4 regions of the Serratia sp. 121840015-1 genome follow, and region 1 is predicted to be linked to each of the others. Evidence: predicted binding sites of a transcription regulator. Region 1 holds the regulator's gene; each other region holds the start of a gene.
What was found. The regulator LexA, encoded in region 1, represses DNA repair genes until DNA is damaged. The targets are predictions, from matches to a motif close to TNCTGTATGTACATACAGNA.
Positions count from the first base shown of each region.

Region 2: ACUXAC_RS11125 (DNA translocase FtsK 4TM domain-containing protein) is a predicted target of LexA. The motif match lies at 1,804-1,823, and genes of this name have one in related genera.
Region 3: sulA (SOS-induced cell division inhibitor SulA) is a predicted target of LexA. The motif match lies at 1,942-1,961, and genes of this name have one in related genera.
Region 4: umuD (translesion error-prone DNA polymerase V autoproteolytic subunit) is a predicted target of LexA. The motif match lies at 899-918, and genes of this name have one in related genera.

Region 1 is NZ_JBSEYF010000004.1:54,625-57,922, forward strand. Features, by position in the region: gene plsB (glycerol-3-phosphate 1-O-acyltransferase PlsB) at 1-768, opposite strand, end outside; gene ACUXAC_RS18470 (diacylglycerol kinase) at 918-1,286, shown strand; gene lexA (transcriptional repressor LexA) at 1,389-1,997, shown strand; gene dinF (MATE family efflux transporter DinF) at 2,099-3,298, shown strand, end outside.
Region 2 is NZ_JBSEYF010000001.1:2,284,875-2,288,172, reverse strand. Features, by position in the region: gene trxB (thioredoxin-disulfide reductase) at 1-619, opposite strand, end outside; gene lrp (leucine-responsive transcriptional regulator Lrp) at 1,274-1,768, shown strand; gene ACUXAC_RS11125 (DNA translocase FtsK 4TM domain-containing protein) at 1,889-3,298, shown strand, end outside.
Region 3 is NZ_JBSEYF010000001.1:2,207,453-2,210,750, reverse strand. Features, by position in the region: gene ompA (porin OmpA) at 1-1,057, opposite strand, end outside; gene sulA (SOS-induced cell division inhibitor SulA) at 1,415-1,921, opposite strand; gene ACUXAC_RS10830 (TfoX/Sxy family DNA transformation protein) at 2,151-2,807, shown strand; gene yccS (YccS family putative transporter) at 2,812-3,298, opposite strand, start outside.
Region 4 is NZ_JBSEYF010000001.1:834,835-838,132, reverse strand. Features, by position in the region: gene ACUXAC_RS04010 (TonB-dependent receptor) at 1-364, opposite strand, end outside; gene umuD (translesion error-prone DNA polymerase V autoproteolytic subunit) at 459-893, opposite strand; partial or broken gene ACUXAC_RS04000 (SOS response-associated peptidase family protein) at 1,082-1,261, opposite strand; gene ACUXAC_RS03995 (hypothetical protein) at 1,575-1,946, opposite strand; partial or broken gene ACUXAC_RS03990 (DNA polymerase V) at 2,160-2,351, opposite strand; gene ACUXAC_RS03985 (alpha/beta hydrolase) at 2,575-3,298, opposite strand, start outside.

The DNA.
Region 1 (3,298 bases):
GGCGGCGATCTCTTCCATCAGCGCGATGGCGTTCTGCTGGGCCTTTTCGTGCGAGATCTTCTTGCTGCGCGCTTCGTCCTCGACCGCTTTTTCGATCGCTTTGGACGCCAACAGCTTGTTGAACAGATCCTGGCGGGCCGGCAGGCTCGGGCCTACCGCGGCCAGGCGCTGACGCGAGAAGTGCATGCGCGCCACGCGCGCCAGTTTCTGCGCGATGGTTTTATCCGTGCCGTGCTCGGTGGCCATGCGGCGCAGCGAAACGGTGTTGGAGAAACGCACGAAGCTGTCGCGGCCGAGCCACAGCACGGCGAAGAATTTCTGCACGCCGTTCAACAGACGCAGGTGCGGCGTGCCGTGGCCTTCGCGGCCCGGCGAGCGGCCGAACATCACCGAAACCGGCAGCATCTGAATGTCGAGATCCGGATTGCTGCGGTGCAGATCCAGATAGTCGTGGAACAGCTTTACCGACTCTTCTTTCGGGGTGTAGTAGCGGAACACGCGCGGGCCGTCGTGAATGAACACGTAGCTCGGCAGCACGGTGCCGTCGATCTCCAGCGAGTTGAGCGGATCGGGCAGATCCTGCGCCAGGCACTGGGTGCGCAGCGTCAGCAAATCCGCCTTGGAATTGTAAGGTAAAACATACAAAATCGGCCGTGAGGGATCCAACCCTAGCTCGGTAACCGGATCTGAAGGGATGACCTTACTTCTTACCAACAATTTAAGTGGTAAATTCAATATTTTATAATAAATTTTACGCCAACCTGACATAAACAACGTGAAGCCTCTTGTTAGCAATGCGCCGCAAGCATACCAGAAACCGGGTAGCAGATCTGTGGTGTTCGAAAACCGAGAGCCGTCAGCGCGGACTGTTCTAGACTCTTTTTATTATGACCGACCTCTGAGAAAGGCACGAAAACATGGCAAACCAAGCAACCGGACTGACCCGCATCATCAAGGCCGCCGGCTATTCCTATAAAGGGCTTTCCGCCGCCTGGCAGCACGAAGCGGCTTTCCGCCAGGAACTGGTGGTCACCCTGCTGGCTATCATACTGGCTGTCTGGCTGGATGTGGGTGCGATAGCGCGCATTTTATTGATCGGATCGGTAGCGCTGGTGATGATCGTCGAGATCCTGAACAGCGCGATCGAGGCGGTGGTGGATCGCATCGGCAGCGAACATCACGAACTGTCCGGCCGGGCCAAGGACATGGGATCGGCGGCGGTGTCGCTGGCGATCGTGCTGGCGCTGTTCGTTTGGGGCACGGTCTTATGGCAGCATTTTGGCTGACGAAAGGCGCCTACTGACTGATTTTTATTTATTCTTCGGTTCCCAATCCGCGCTTACCTGTATATACTCACAGCAAGACTGTATAAACAAACAGGGGGCGGAATGAAAGCATTAACTACCAGACAGCAAGAGGTCTACGATCTGATTCGCGATCATATTTCGCAAACGGGCATGCCGCCAACGCGTGCCGAGATCGCGATGCGTCTGGGGTTCCGCTCGCCTAACGCCGCCGAAGAACACCTGAAGGCGCTGGCACGCAAAGGCGTGATCGAAATCGTCTCCGGTGCCTCGCGCGGTATCCGCCTGTTGATGGAAGAAGAAGAAGGGCTGCCGCTGATCGGCCGCGTCGCCGCCGGCGAGCCGCTGCTGGCGCAGCAGCACATCGAAGGGCACTACCAGGTGGATCCTTCCCTGTTTAAACCGAGCGCCGATTTCCTGCTGCGGGTGAACGGCATGTCGATGCGTGACATCGGCATTCTGGACGGCGATCTGCTGGCGGTGCACAAAACGCAAGACGTGCGCAACGGCCAGGTCGTGGTGGCGCGCATCGAAGACGAAGTGACGGTCAAGCGCCTGAAAAAACACGGCAACGTGGTCGAGCTGCTGCCGGAGAACAACGAATTCCAACCGATCGTGGTCGATCTGCGCCAGCAGAATTTCACTATCGAAGGGCTGGCGGTCGGCGTGATCCGCAACGGTGACTGGATTTAATCGTCGCACTCTCAGTGCCGCCTCTTGTATCAATCGCCCCTGTTCTGGGGCGTTTTTGTTTCTGACCTTGCCCTTCGCCACTGCTACGGGAACATCTCATCATGCGCTTGATTTCCGCCTTCACCAGCGACACCGATAAAGCCCTGTGGCGCCTGGCTCTGCCGATGATTTTCTCCAATATCACCGTACCGCTGCTCGGGCTGGTGGACACCGCGGTGATCGGCCACCTCGACAGCCCGATCTACCTGGGGGGCGTCGCGATCGGCGCGGTGGCGACCAGCTTCCTGTTCATGCTGCTGTTGTTCCTGCGCATGAGCACCACCGGCCTGGCGGCGCAGGCGCTGGGGGCACAGAACCCGCAGGCGCTGGCGCGCGCCTTTATGCAGCCGCTTCTGCTGGCGCTGCTGGCCGGGGTGGCGATCGTCCTGTTGCGCTATCCGCTGATCGAACTGGCGCTGCGGATCGTCGGTGGCAATGGCGAGGTGCTGGAACAGGCGCGGCGTTTTCTTGAGATCCGTTGGCTGAGCGCGCCGGCGGCGCTGGCTAATCTGGTGCTGCTGGGCTGGCTGCTCGGCGTGCAGTATGTGCGTGCGCCGGTGATCCTGCTGATTGTCGGCAACCTGCTGAACATCGTGCTGGATATCTGGCTGGTGATGGGCCTGGGCTGGAACGTGCGAGGGGCGGCGGCGGCAACCGCCATCGCCGAATACGCCACGCTGCTGCTCGGCCTGTGGCTGGCGTGGCGGGTGATGCGCCTGCGCGGTATCACCCTGCCGATGCTGCGCCAGGCCTGGCGTGGCGATCTGCGTCGGCTGCTGGCGCTTAACCGCGACATCATGTTGCGTTCATTGCTGCTGCAGCTGTGCTTTGCATCGCTGACCATCTTCGGCGCTCGTCTGGGGAGCGACGTGGTGGCGGTCAACGCGGTATTGATGAATCTGCTGACGTTCACCGCCTATGCGCTCGACGGCTTCGCTTATGCGGTGGAAGCCCATTCGGGCCACGCCTACGGTGCCCGGGACGACAGCCAGCTGCGCAAGGTGTGGCACGCGGCCTGCAGGCAGGCAGGGCTGGTCGCGCTGGCCTTCGCCCTGGCGTATGCCGTTACCGGCCAGCAGATCGTGGCGGCGTTGACCTCCTTGCCGGAGCTGCGTGCGTTGGCCGCCCACTATTTACCGTGGCAGGTCATCCTGCCGCTGGTCGGGGTGTGGTGCTATTTGCTGGACGGCATGTTTATCGGTGCCACGCGCGGTGCCGAGATGCGCAACAGCATGGCGGTGGCTGCGGCGGGATACGGTCTG
Region 2 (3,298 bases), on a different contig from region 1:
TATGGTCGGTGTGCAGCACGATGTTGCCGCTTTTCACTTTTTCCATCAGCCGGTTGATCAGGATCTTCTCCGAACGGAAGCTGTCGCGGCGGTGGATCAGGTGAACCTCGGCGGCGATATTGGACAGGTACAGCGCTTCTTCAACGGCGGTGTTGCCGCCGCCGACCACGGCGACTTTCTGGTTGCGGTAGAAGAAACCGTCGCAGGTCGCACAGGCGGAAACGCCTTTGCCCTTGAACGCGTCTTCGGAAGGCAGGCCAAGGTAGCGGGCGGAGGCGCCGGTCGCAATGATCAGCGCGTCGCAGCTGTATTCACCGCTGTCGCCGAACAGGCGGAACGGACGCTGCTGCAGATCGACGCTGTTGATGTGATCGAAGACGATTTCAGTCTGGAACTTCTCCGCATGCTCGCGCATGCGCTCCATCAGCGCCGGGCCGGTCAGGCCTTCGGCGTCGCCCGGCCAGTTTTCCACTTCGGTGGTGGTGGTCAGCTGGCCGCCTTGTTCCATACCGGTGATCAGCACCGGGCTCAGGTTGGCGCGCGCCGCGTAAACGGCGGCGGTGTAACCGGCCGGGCCGGAGCCCAGAATCAGTAATTTGCTATGTTTAGCCGTGCCCATGAATAACCTCTTTATTCCACAATGGCGGACAATGGAACCGATTGTAGGGAAAATGGCGCAGTAAAAAAAGCGCCGGGCGATGTTGTTAACGATTTGTATGATAGTTGTCGCCTATTAATGCACCTGCTGTCGGCAAATCGTACGCTGAACGCAGAAATTTACCTTATCAAAGCCGCATTCGGCCGCCGAATCGCCAACCGCGCAAAAACGGCGCATTCTGCGACTTCAGCCGCTCCCTGCCGGGGTTTATCTGCCAGCGATTCATAACCAAAAATGGGATGCAGACTTTTCGTGACGGTACGTTGTTCTGATTTTGCTTCTTTTACTTTGACAATCCGCTGCGCATTTGCGAAAACATCATAGGAAGAAGAAATTATCCCCGTAACACCAGCAAATCGTACGTATTTGCGCCGCGAGGCGGCAATGCGCGGTGGATGTGCGGAGCAGGGCGCGCAAGCGTTTGCAGATTTTTTCTCGACCTAAACGTCGTTACCGGCGTCGCGCGGGGTTGGACAGACAGGCTGCGCGGCGTGGAATGATGGTAGTGAAGAAGCATATGACAGGCATCGGGTCTTCGCTTGGAACGAACCCTTACACATTGACGTTGGCTAGGGTGTGGCAAGTGCACGGAAGAAAATAAGAGAGACAATAATAATGGCAGACAACAAGAAACGCCCGGGTAAAGATCTTGACCGTATCGACCGCAACATCCTGAATGAGCTACAGAAGGATGGGCGTATTTCGAACGTCGAGCTTTCGAAGCGCGTGGGGTTATCCCCGACACCATGTTTAGAACGCGTGCGCCGTCTCGAGCGCCAGGGTTTCATTCATGGCTATACCGCATTGCTCAACCCGCATTATCTGGATGCGTCCCTGCTGGTTTTCGTGGAGATCACGCTGAACCGCGGCGCGCCGGATGTGTTTGAGCAATTCAACTCGGCAGTGCAGAAGCTTGAAGAAATTCAGGAGTGTCATCTGGTTTCCGGCGATTTCGACTACCTGTTGAAAACCCGCGTACCGGACATGTCGGCTTACCGCAAACTGTTGGGTGAAACCTTGCTGCGTTTGCCGGGGGTCAACGACACCCGTACCTACGTAGTGATGGAAGAAGTGAAACAGAGTAACCGTCTGGTTATCAAAACACGGTAAGGTGCAGGTGCAAAACCTGATTAAATTGGTTACACTCCTGTTTATTCATACAGTTTCGGCGCCGGGGAAGCTTCTCGGCGCTGTTGCTATGTCAGCTAACAGGAACCTGGAGAGCCTTTCTTGAGCCAGGAATATACAGAAGATAAAGAAGTTACCCTGAAAAGACTCAGCAGTGGCCGGCGTTTGCTGGAAGCTGTGCTTATTGTGGTAGCGATTTTTGCCGTTTACCTCATGGCTGCGCTGGTCAGCTTCAACCCGTCTGACCCAAGCTGGTCACAGACCGCATGGCATGAGCCGATTCACAATTTGGGCGGCGGTGTTGGGGCCTGGTTGGCCGACACGCTGTTCTTCACCTTCGGGGTGCTCGCCTACGCGATACCGCCGATCATGCTGGTCCTGTGCTGGGCGGCCTATCGCCAGCGCGGCAACAGAGACTACATCGACTATTTCGCGCTCTCCCTGCGCCTGATCGGCACCCTGGCGTTAGTGCTTACCTCCTGTGGGTTGGCGGCGCTGAACGTTGACGATCTCTATTACTTCGCTTCCGGCGGCGTGATCGGCAGCCTGCTGAGCAACGCCATGTTGCCGTGGTTCAACGGCATCGGCGCCACGCTGGCGCTGCTGTGCGTGTGGGCGGCGGGGCTGACGCTGTTTACCGGCTGGTCCTGGCTGGTGATCGCCGAGAAGATCGGCGGTGCTGTGCTGGGCGTCGCGACGGTGATGACCAACCGCTCACGCCGCGAAGAGCGCTATTTCGAGGATGACGAACGTTACGTTGACGACGAGCCTGAGCAGGCAGGGAAGGGCGCCGCAGCCGCGGTTGCCGCGACCGCCGCCGGAGCCGCGGTTGCCGCGACCGCCGCCGGAGCCGCGGCCGCCGATGACGACGTGCTGTTCTCCGCGCCTTCGGTCACCGAAAGCGCCAAAGAGGCGGCGGAAGACGCCGCCGATCCGTTGCTCAGCGGCCTGCGAGCCGATGATGGTGAGGTTGAAGCCGACGCCGCGCCAATCGCGCCGGCGGCTTCGCCTGCACCGGCGGTGACGGCAGAGATCCACGAGCCCGTTGCTGCACCGATCGCCACACAGGCGCCGTCGGTAACGGTGGCGCCGGCCGCGCCGACCTCGGTCAATCAGCACCCGGTGAGCGCCCCGGCGCAAGACGCCACGCCGCCGCTGTATTCCTTCGAAATCCCGGAAGAAACGCCTGCGCCTAAGGCGACGCGTCCCGTCGATCCTTATCGGGACGACGATGAGCCGCGCCTGGGTAATTGGCAAGAGCCGGCTGCGCCGCAGCCGCCGGCGCGTTCTCCCTTTGATTTTACTGCCGCGCAGCGCGACAGTGCCGACGTCAGCGGAGCGGGTGGTTTCAGCGCCACCGGCGCCAAGCCACAGCTGGATACGGCAGCCGCTGCCGCTGCGGGCGCCGCAGCGGCGACCTTCATGCCGGCTTTCACGGCCACCAGCGACGGCAATCCGCAGGTTAAACAGGGCATCGGCCCTGAGCTGCCTCGGCCGAATCCGGTACGTATT
Region 3 (3,298 bases), on a different contig from region 1:
CGTCTTTGATACCTTTAACTTCGATCTCTACGCGACGATCTGGTGCCAGGCAGTCGATCTGAGCTTTGGTAGCGCGGCCAGCTTTGTAGCCACAGGTGTTGCCAGTAACTGGATCAGCTTTGCCCATGCCACGTGCAGAGATTTTGTCTGACGGGATGCCTTTGGAGACCAGGTAGTCAACAACGCTTTGTGCGCGTTTTTCAGACAGTTTCTGGTTGTACTGAGCAGAACCAACGGCGTCGGTGTAACCCAGAACAACTACGGAACCGTCTTTAGGATCCATAGAGCTCAGCTGGGAGTACAGCTGATCCAGAGCCTGCTGACCTTGTGGCTTCAGAGTTGCTTTGTTGAAGTTGAACAGCACGTCAGACTTCAGAGTGAAACGCTTGGTTTCAACAACTGGAGCCGGAGCTGGAGCTGGAGCAACTGGAGCAACTACGTCATCCTGACCGAAGCGATAAGAAACGCCCAGGCTCAGCATGGTGTTGTCTGGACGTGCGCCAACGGTACCTGCGTCACCGATGTTGCTTACGAACTGGTAGTCCAGGCGGGTAGCCCAGTTTTTGGTCAGTGCGTATTCAACACCAACAGCAGCCAGCGGAGAAACGCCGGTGTCGTGGTCGCTCAGGCGAGTGCCGTTGCCGTAGTTAGCTTTGGAGTCTGCACGCCATACCATACCACCCAGACGAGTGTAGATGTCCAGATCGTCAGCAATTGGGTAGCTCAGTTTAGCGGCCAGTTGAACGCCCTGCGCTTTGAAAGCACCGTTGTTCACGCTGCCTTTGTAAGGCATACGGCCGAGCCAGTCATAGCCCAGTTCGAAGCCCAGGTATTGGTTTGCCTGGTAGCCCAGGAACGCGCCGGCACCCAGCTGATCTTTGTGGGTTGGACCGTTGCCGATACCGTTCTGGTAACCGTTACCGTAGAAACCAGTGTCGTGGTACTGGGACCAGCCCAGTTTAGCACCGGTGTACCAGGTGTTATCTTTTGGAGCGGCTTGCGCTACGGTAGCGAAACCTGCCAGTGCCACTGCTAATGCGATAGCTGTCTTTTTCATTTTGCGCCTCGTTATCATCCAAATAGGCAATGAGCTTTAAAGCTGTTTTAAGCCCTTGGTTAAATTCCTTCGCCAAGGTTTAAGCCCTCGTTTGTTACTCGCCAGTTTTTCTGACGTTATAGAGCAACCTTGGCGATGTAAAGTCTACAACGTGGCGCGAAAGTTACAAGTGTGATGTGATAAGGCTCTAAAAAAAAACGCGGAATCGTACATATTTGCTAACATTCTTAGCCTAAAAAAACGGCGATTCATCGGGCGTTTTTGCTTGGCAAACCGCAGCCGGACTAGCTTTGTGCCTTATCCCGCAAAGGTTCCCTCTACGGGGTGCGAAAATGATGGGAAAAATCCTAAATTTACTTAATGATACAAAGAAGAGTGAATTTTTAGGGTGGAACAGTGTCCGTGAGTCGGGTCAATGTCACGTTGAGGACGCATGATAAACCCGTAGGCATTACCCAATTCTGCCGCACGTCTTAATTTTAGACGATCCTCCTCCGTTAGCTCGGGCAACCAGCCGAGAACCACGCTGTAGTTCCCCGTTTGCAGCGCTTTTTCCATTGCCTCAACCGTATTCACCGGGCTGATTTGGCTCAACTGCACCATTTTATCCACCGGCAGGCCGGATTGCTGCAGCCATTGCTTGCTTAACTTTTGCTGCGGCGTCAGCCACAGAAGCCAGCGAGACTGCTTGCCCAGTTGCTGCAGCAGGGGCAACAGCAGTTGAGCCACTGCGGGCTGGCGCTCGTTGTAAACAAGTTCACTGATCAAGCCATTCTCTTTGCCGACATTTGTGTTCTTCGCAACGCTGTTCGCGGTAAAAGAGCCATGGCTAAAATGAGGTTGGTAGGGTGATTGAGTACGCATAAAGTTCCCGCCCGTCGTGTTACTGTATGTTTATACAGTATCCCTGATTTCGGATAAGATCAACCCAAATTTTCGTAGCGGCTCGCATAATTGCGATCATTTTTTGTACCGGTGTTTTTTGTGATTGGCATGCAGACGGATAGTGCGTATTTTTCTAATTAGTTGTTCACGTTACTTTTTTCATTGATGAGAGAAATAATACGACCGGAACCTAAAAAGGAGGAACGCTATGAAAAGGATGTCGACGAGAAGAATCACGCAGGCTAAAAGTTGCTTCGCGGCGCTGGGCACCATCACCACGCGATCACAGTTTGGCGGCTATGGGCTGTTGGCTGAGGGGGTGATGTTTGCAGTGATAGCGGAAGGCGAGCTGTATTTGCGGGCTACGGCGAGCATGGAACCGGCCTTTCGCGCTCGGGGCATGGTCAATATGGTCTATTCCAAGCGCGGAGTGCCCATCACTTTGCGCTATTACTGGGTTGACGAGTCCCTGTGGCGGGAACGTAACGAATTGGTGGGGCTGGCTTGGCAAGCTGTCAGGGAGGCCCGTCGGGAACAGCGGCTCAAGGCCGGCGACCACGGCAGATTGAAGGCGCTGCCGAATATAGATGTCAATATGGAGCGGCTGTTGTGGCGAGCGGGTATCCGCAACGCCTATGACCTGCGGTTGCAGGGCGCGAAACGCAGCTATCTTAGCCTGCTGCAACAACAGACCAATCTGGGATTGCGAGTCCTGTTGTCGCTGGGCGGTGCGATAGCCGGTTATCATCAGGCGGCATTACCGGCTGAATTGCATAACGAATTGGTGCGCTGGTTCGATCATATGATGGCGATGCGCCGCCATGGACATGAGCCGGTGATTCAGGGCCCGTCGAGCGGGCCCTGAATAATTAGACTGTCTTATTGATTTGGGTGTGCAGCGCGGTGAGTTCCGGCAGAAGTTCGAGCACCAGACCCACCTGCTGCAAAACCAGCTGTTCTTTGCTTTCAGGTTCCGGAACGGCTTGGCGAATACGCTCCGCCAGCTGTTCCAGCGCCTGAGCAATGCGCTGGCTGTTCTGTTCTTCCTGATGCAGGGCGCCGTCCACGTAACACACGGCATCATTGAGCAGGTCGAGCGTGGCAGGGGTATTCAGCCGCTCGCGGTGCGCACCCAACGCCGAGATATAACTCAGGAGTGTGTGGTTCAGGCAGAGCAGGCGGAAGGCGGCTTCCTGCAGCGCCTTGTCGGCCTTGGGATCGGCGGACATGTTGGAGATGACCGAAGCCAGCTCGGCATCGCTGTTGTGGGCATCTCGCCGCGCAATGCGGTAGGCGAGGCCGTTATCCTTACCCTGGTGGTATTGCACCAGAATGGCGTCCAGATAACGGCAGTTG
Region 4 (3,298 bases), on a different contig from region 1:
CGGTTTGCTGAGCGCGCAATCCGCTGCCCGCCAACAGCGTATTGAACGCGTCGGTGAGGCGATAATGTCCCTGCAGGCCCGCGGTGCTTTTTCCACGCGTCTGTTCGGGCGTGAAAATCACTATCACGCCGGCCTTAGCGGCCGCCGTCTGCAAGGCGGGCGCCAGGTCACCGGCGGGTATGGCGAAGGAAAGGATAGCGGGCTGTTCGACCGCTGAGGGTGGTGCCGACGCACCGGGCGCCGCCATCGCGGAGGTGAGCATGCCCGATAGTGCGCATCCTATCCCGATAGCGACGCGTTTCCCGGTCATGCGTTTGGCTGATGTGAACGTACGCCCTGCGCCGTTCTTGTTTTTTATGGCCATGAAGGATTCCCCTGAGTGTATTGAACTGGAAACTCAGTAGAGAGGTCACGCCAACGCAAAGATCGGGCAGAAAAAAATGAAAAAAAAGCCGAAGTCACCGTGCCGCGTAGACGATAAAGGTCACCACGCCGAAGATCTCCAGCTGCGCCTCGTCGTCGAACACGATCGGCGCGTAAGCGGGGTTCATCGGCAACAGCCGCACGTCGGGGTGGCGCTGCAGTTTTTTGACGGTGAATTCGCCATCCACCGCGGCGATCACGATATTGCCGTGCTCCGGCGTCAGGGCGCTGTCGACGATCAGCAGATCGCCATCCTGGATATTGCCGTCGATCATCGACTCGCCGCTGGCGCGCACGAAGTAGGTGGCGTTGGGGTGCCGCACCAGCAGCTTGCCGATATCCAGCCTGCTCTCGACATAGTCCTGCGCCGGGGAAGGAAAGCCGCAGGCCACGCGATCGGCAAACAGCGGTAACGTCAGGGGGTCACCTGGTGAAAAAGCATACAACCTTGAATTGCTCAGCATAATCATAACCAAACTGTATATTTATACAGTAAAGCATAAACAAAATGCGAACGCGTGCAACCCCCTATCCCCCTGCTGATCGCGCTTTTCCGCGTAATATAATAATTTTCTGAGTGATTTTTCCTGCAGCTTTTGGCGTTCTTCGCGTGTGTTTACACACATGATACCCACCAAAACTGTGGATAATGCAGCACTCAGACCGTTGGCGTATCGATGGGCAGGATGAGTGAGGGATTGTCATTGCGAACGGCGCCGACGGCGGGCGATACCGGTTGCCAGACGAAATCCTCTGCCTGCAGGCTGTACACGTCAGCCTGCATTTGACCAGAGGGCGGGACTAAGCGGGTGTCGAGCCAGTCGCGTGCGGCCGTCGGTCTCTGCTGCGTACAGCGCCGCAAAGGACAGCGGCAGGCCTTGCCTCAGCAAGAGCCCACGGGAGGAACGGCGGACGGCCTTACAAAATGACGCCAATAAAATTGCGACTGGCAATGGCATCAATGGGACGGCCAGAGACGAAAGTCAGTACGTTATGCCAGGAGCTTGGGATAACCCGACAAACGCTGTACCGCCACATTTCCCCTGATGGTCCACTGCGAGCTGACGGTATAAAGCGGCTCAACCGGGGATAATTTTAGCGGACGGAAAAATCTGGAGTTCCGGCGTAGAACCCCGAATAAGGAATAATCCTTAATTCATTTCAGGATTATTAATTCCATCTAAAACCTCTTGGCAATATTCTTTTTTATAGGCTTCATCATTACTTAATGACTTAACCAAAAAATCAGCATTTTTCCAACCATTATCCCAATGCGTATCGAATCCTGACTGTTCATACTTTAATGTTCTAGTTAATGAGTCTTTTATTTGTTTTTTATATTTATCAATTTTCTCATTGGTTGCCCCACAAACATCATGTGCAACACGAGCATTTGAGCCAGAAAAACCTATTGCTGAAATTGCCATCGCTTCATTTGATTTGTCGAAATCATTCGCATATGCCACAGCATTAGATAAAGCGAATATGACAAGAGCAGGTATGGTTTTTTTGTATGAAATCATCTTTCACCTCTAACTCATTGATTGTTCATGGGGTCAGTTTGGATATCGAAAATTATTGTACATTAAGGCTGCTTTTTAATCAGTCTCAACTTCTTTATAGAAGGCCTGAATGCGACAAACTTGGGAAGTACTGTAGCCTGTCGCGTCTGCTGTTTCTCGGATGCTCAGTTTCTTAATCTGTCGGTAGTGCCTGATCCATCCTGCTCGCTCCATCTCACCGCTGGCGCGCACGAAATAAGTGGCATTAGGATGGCGCACCAGCAGCTTGCCGATATCCAGCCGGCTCTCGACATAGTCCTGCGCCGGTGAAGGAAAGCCGCAGGCCACACGATCGGCAAACAGCGGTAACGTCAGGGGCTCACCTGGTGAAAAAGCATACAACCTTGAAGTGCTCAGCATATTCATAATCAAACTGTATATTTACACAGTAAAGCATAAACAAAACGCGAACGCGTGAAACCCCCTATCCCCCGTCAGAACACAGTTTGACGCGTAATATAATAATTTTCTGAGCGATTTTTTTTTACGCCTGCTAACGGTTTCACTCTGCCTTGCACACACGTTATCCACTAAAACTGTGGATAACATGCTGAGTTGCAGTGGCGTCTTCAGAACATGCGCCGTCGCCTCACCGCTCCGCCGCGGCCAGGCAAAAACGATGCACCGCTTCAACCATCTGATCGAGGCCCGGCTGCTCGAGGGGATAATGCCCGGCGTTCTCGAGCATCACGGTGGTCACCGGCACCCGCCGAATGCGCCGCAGAAACAGTTCGCTCAGGTGCAACGGCGTCCAGCGATCCTGCGCCGGCTGCGTCAGCAGGATCGGGCAAACGTCGAAATCTTCCGGCTCAATGGCAGGCGCGTACGCCGCGTACGAGGCTAAAAAGCGCATCGTCACCCAGGCCCCCGCCGACGTGTCGTCCGCCAGACATGCCTTAAGCGCCGCCTTGTCATTGACCAGCGCATGCATCTTGCTCGCCAATGCCATCGGCATCGCCATCCCGGCCAGCGGCGTAGCGGCCACCAGCCGCGCCAGGGGAATGCCCAGGCGGCTCATCATTCGATTCAACGCCGTCTCGTCGCGCACCTGTTGTTCACGCTGATCGAGAAACGTCATGCCGACAATGCCTTTCACCTGCCGGTTCAGCGCTGCCACGTGGTAGGTCTCCATCCCACCGGCGCTCAGGCCGTACAGCACAATGGGGCGCGCATCCCTCGCCCGTTCCGCGTCGATCAGATCGCTGCCAATCTGCACCCAGTCGTCGTAGCGCACGCGCCGCCGTTGCCCGCCCGTCTGCGTCATGCCATATCCCGGCATGTCTACGGCGATCGTCTCTATTCCCCGGTGCGCC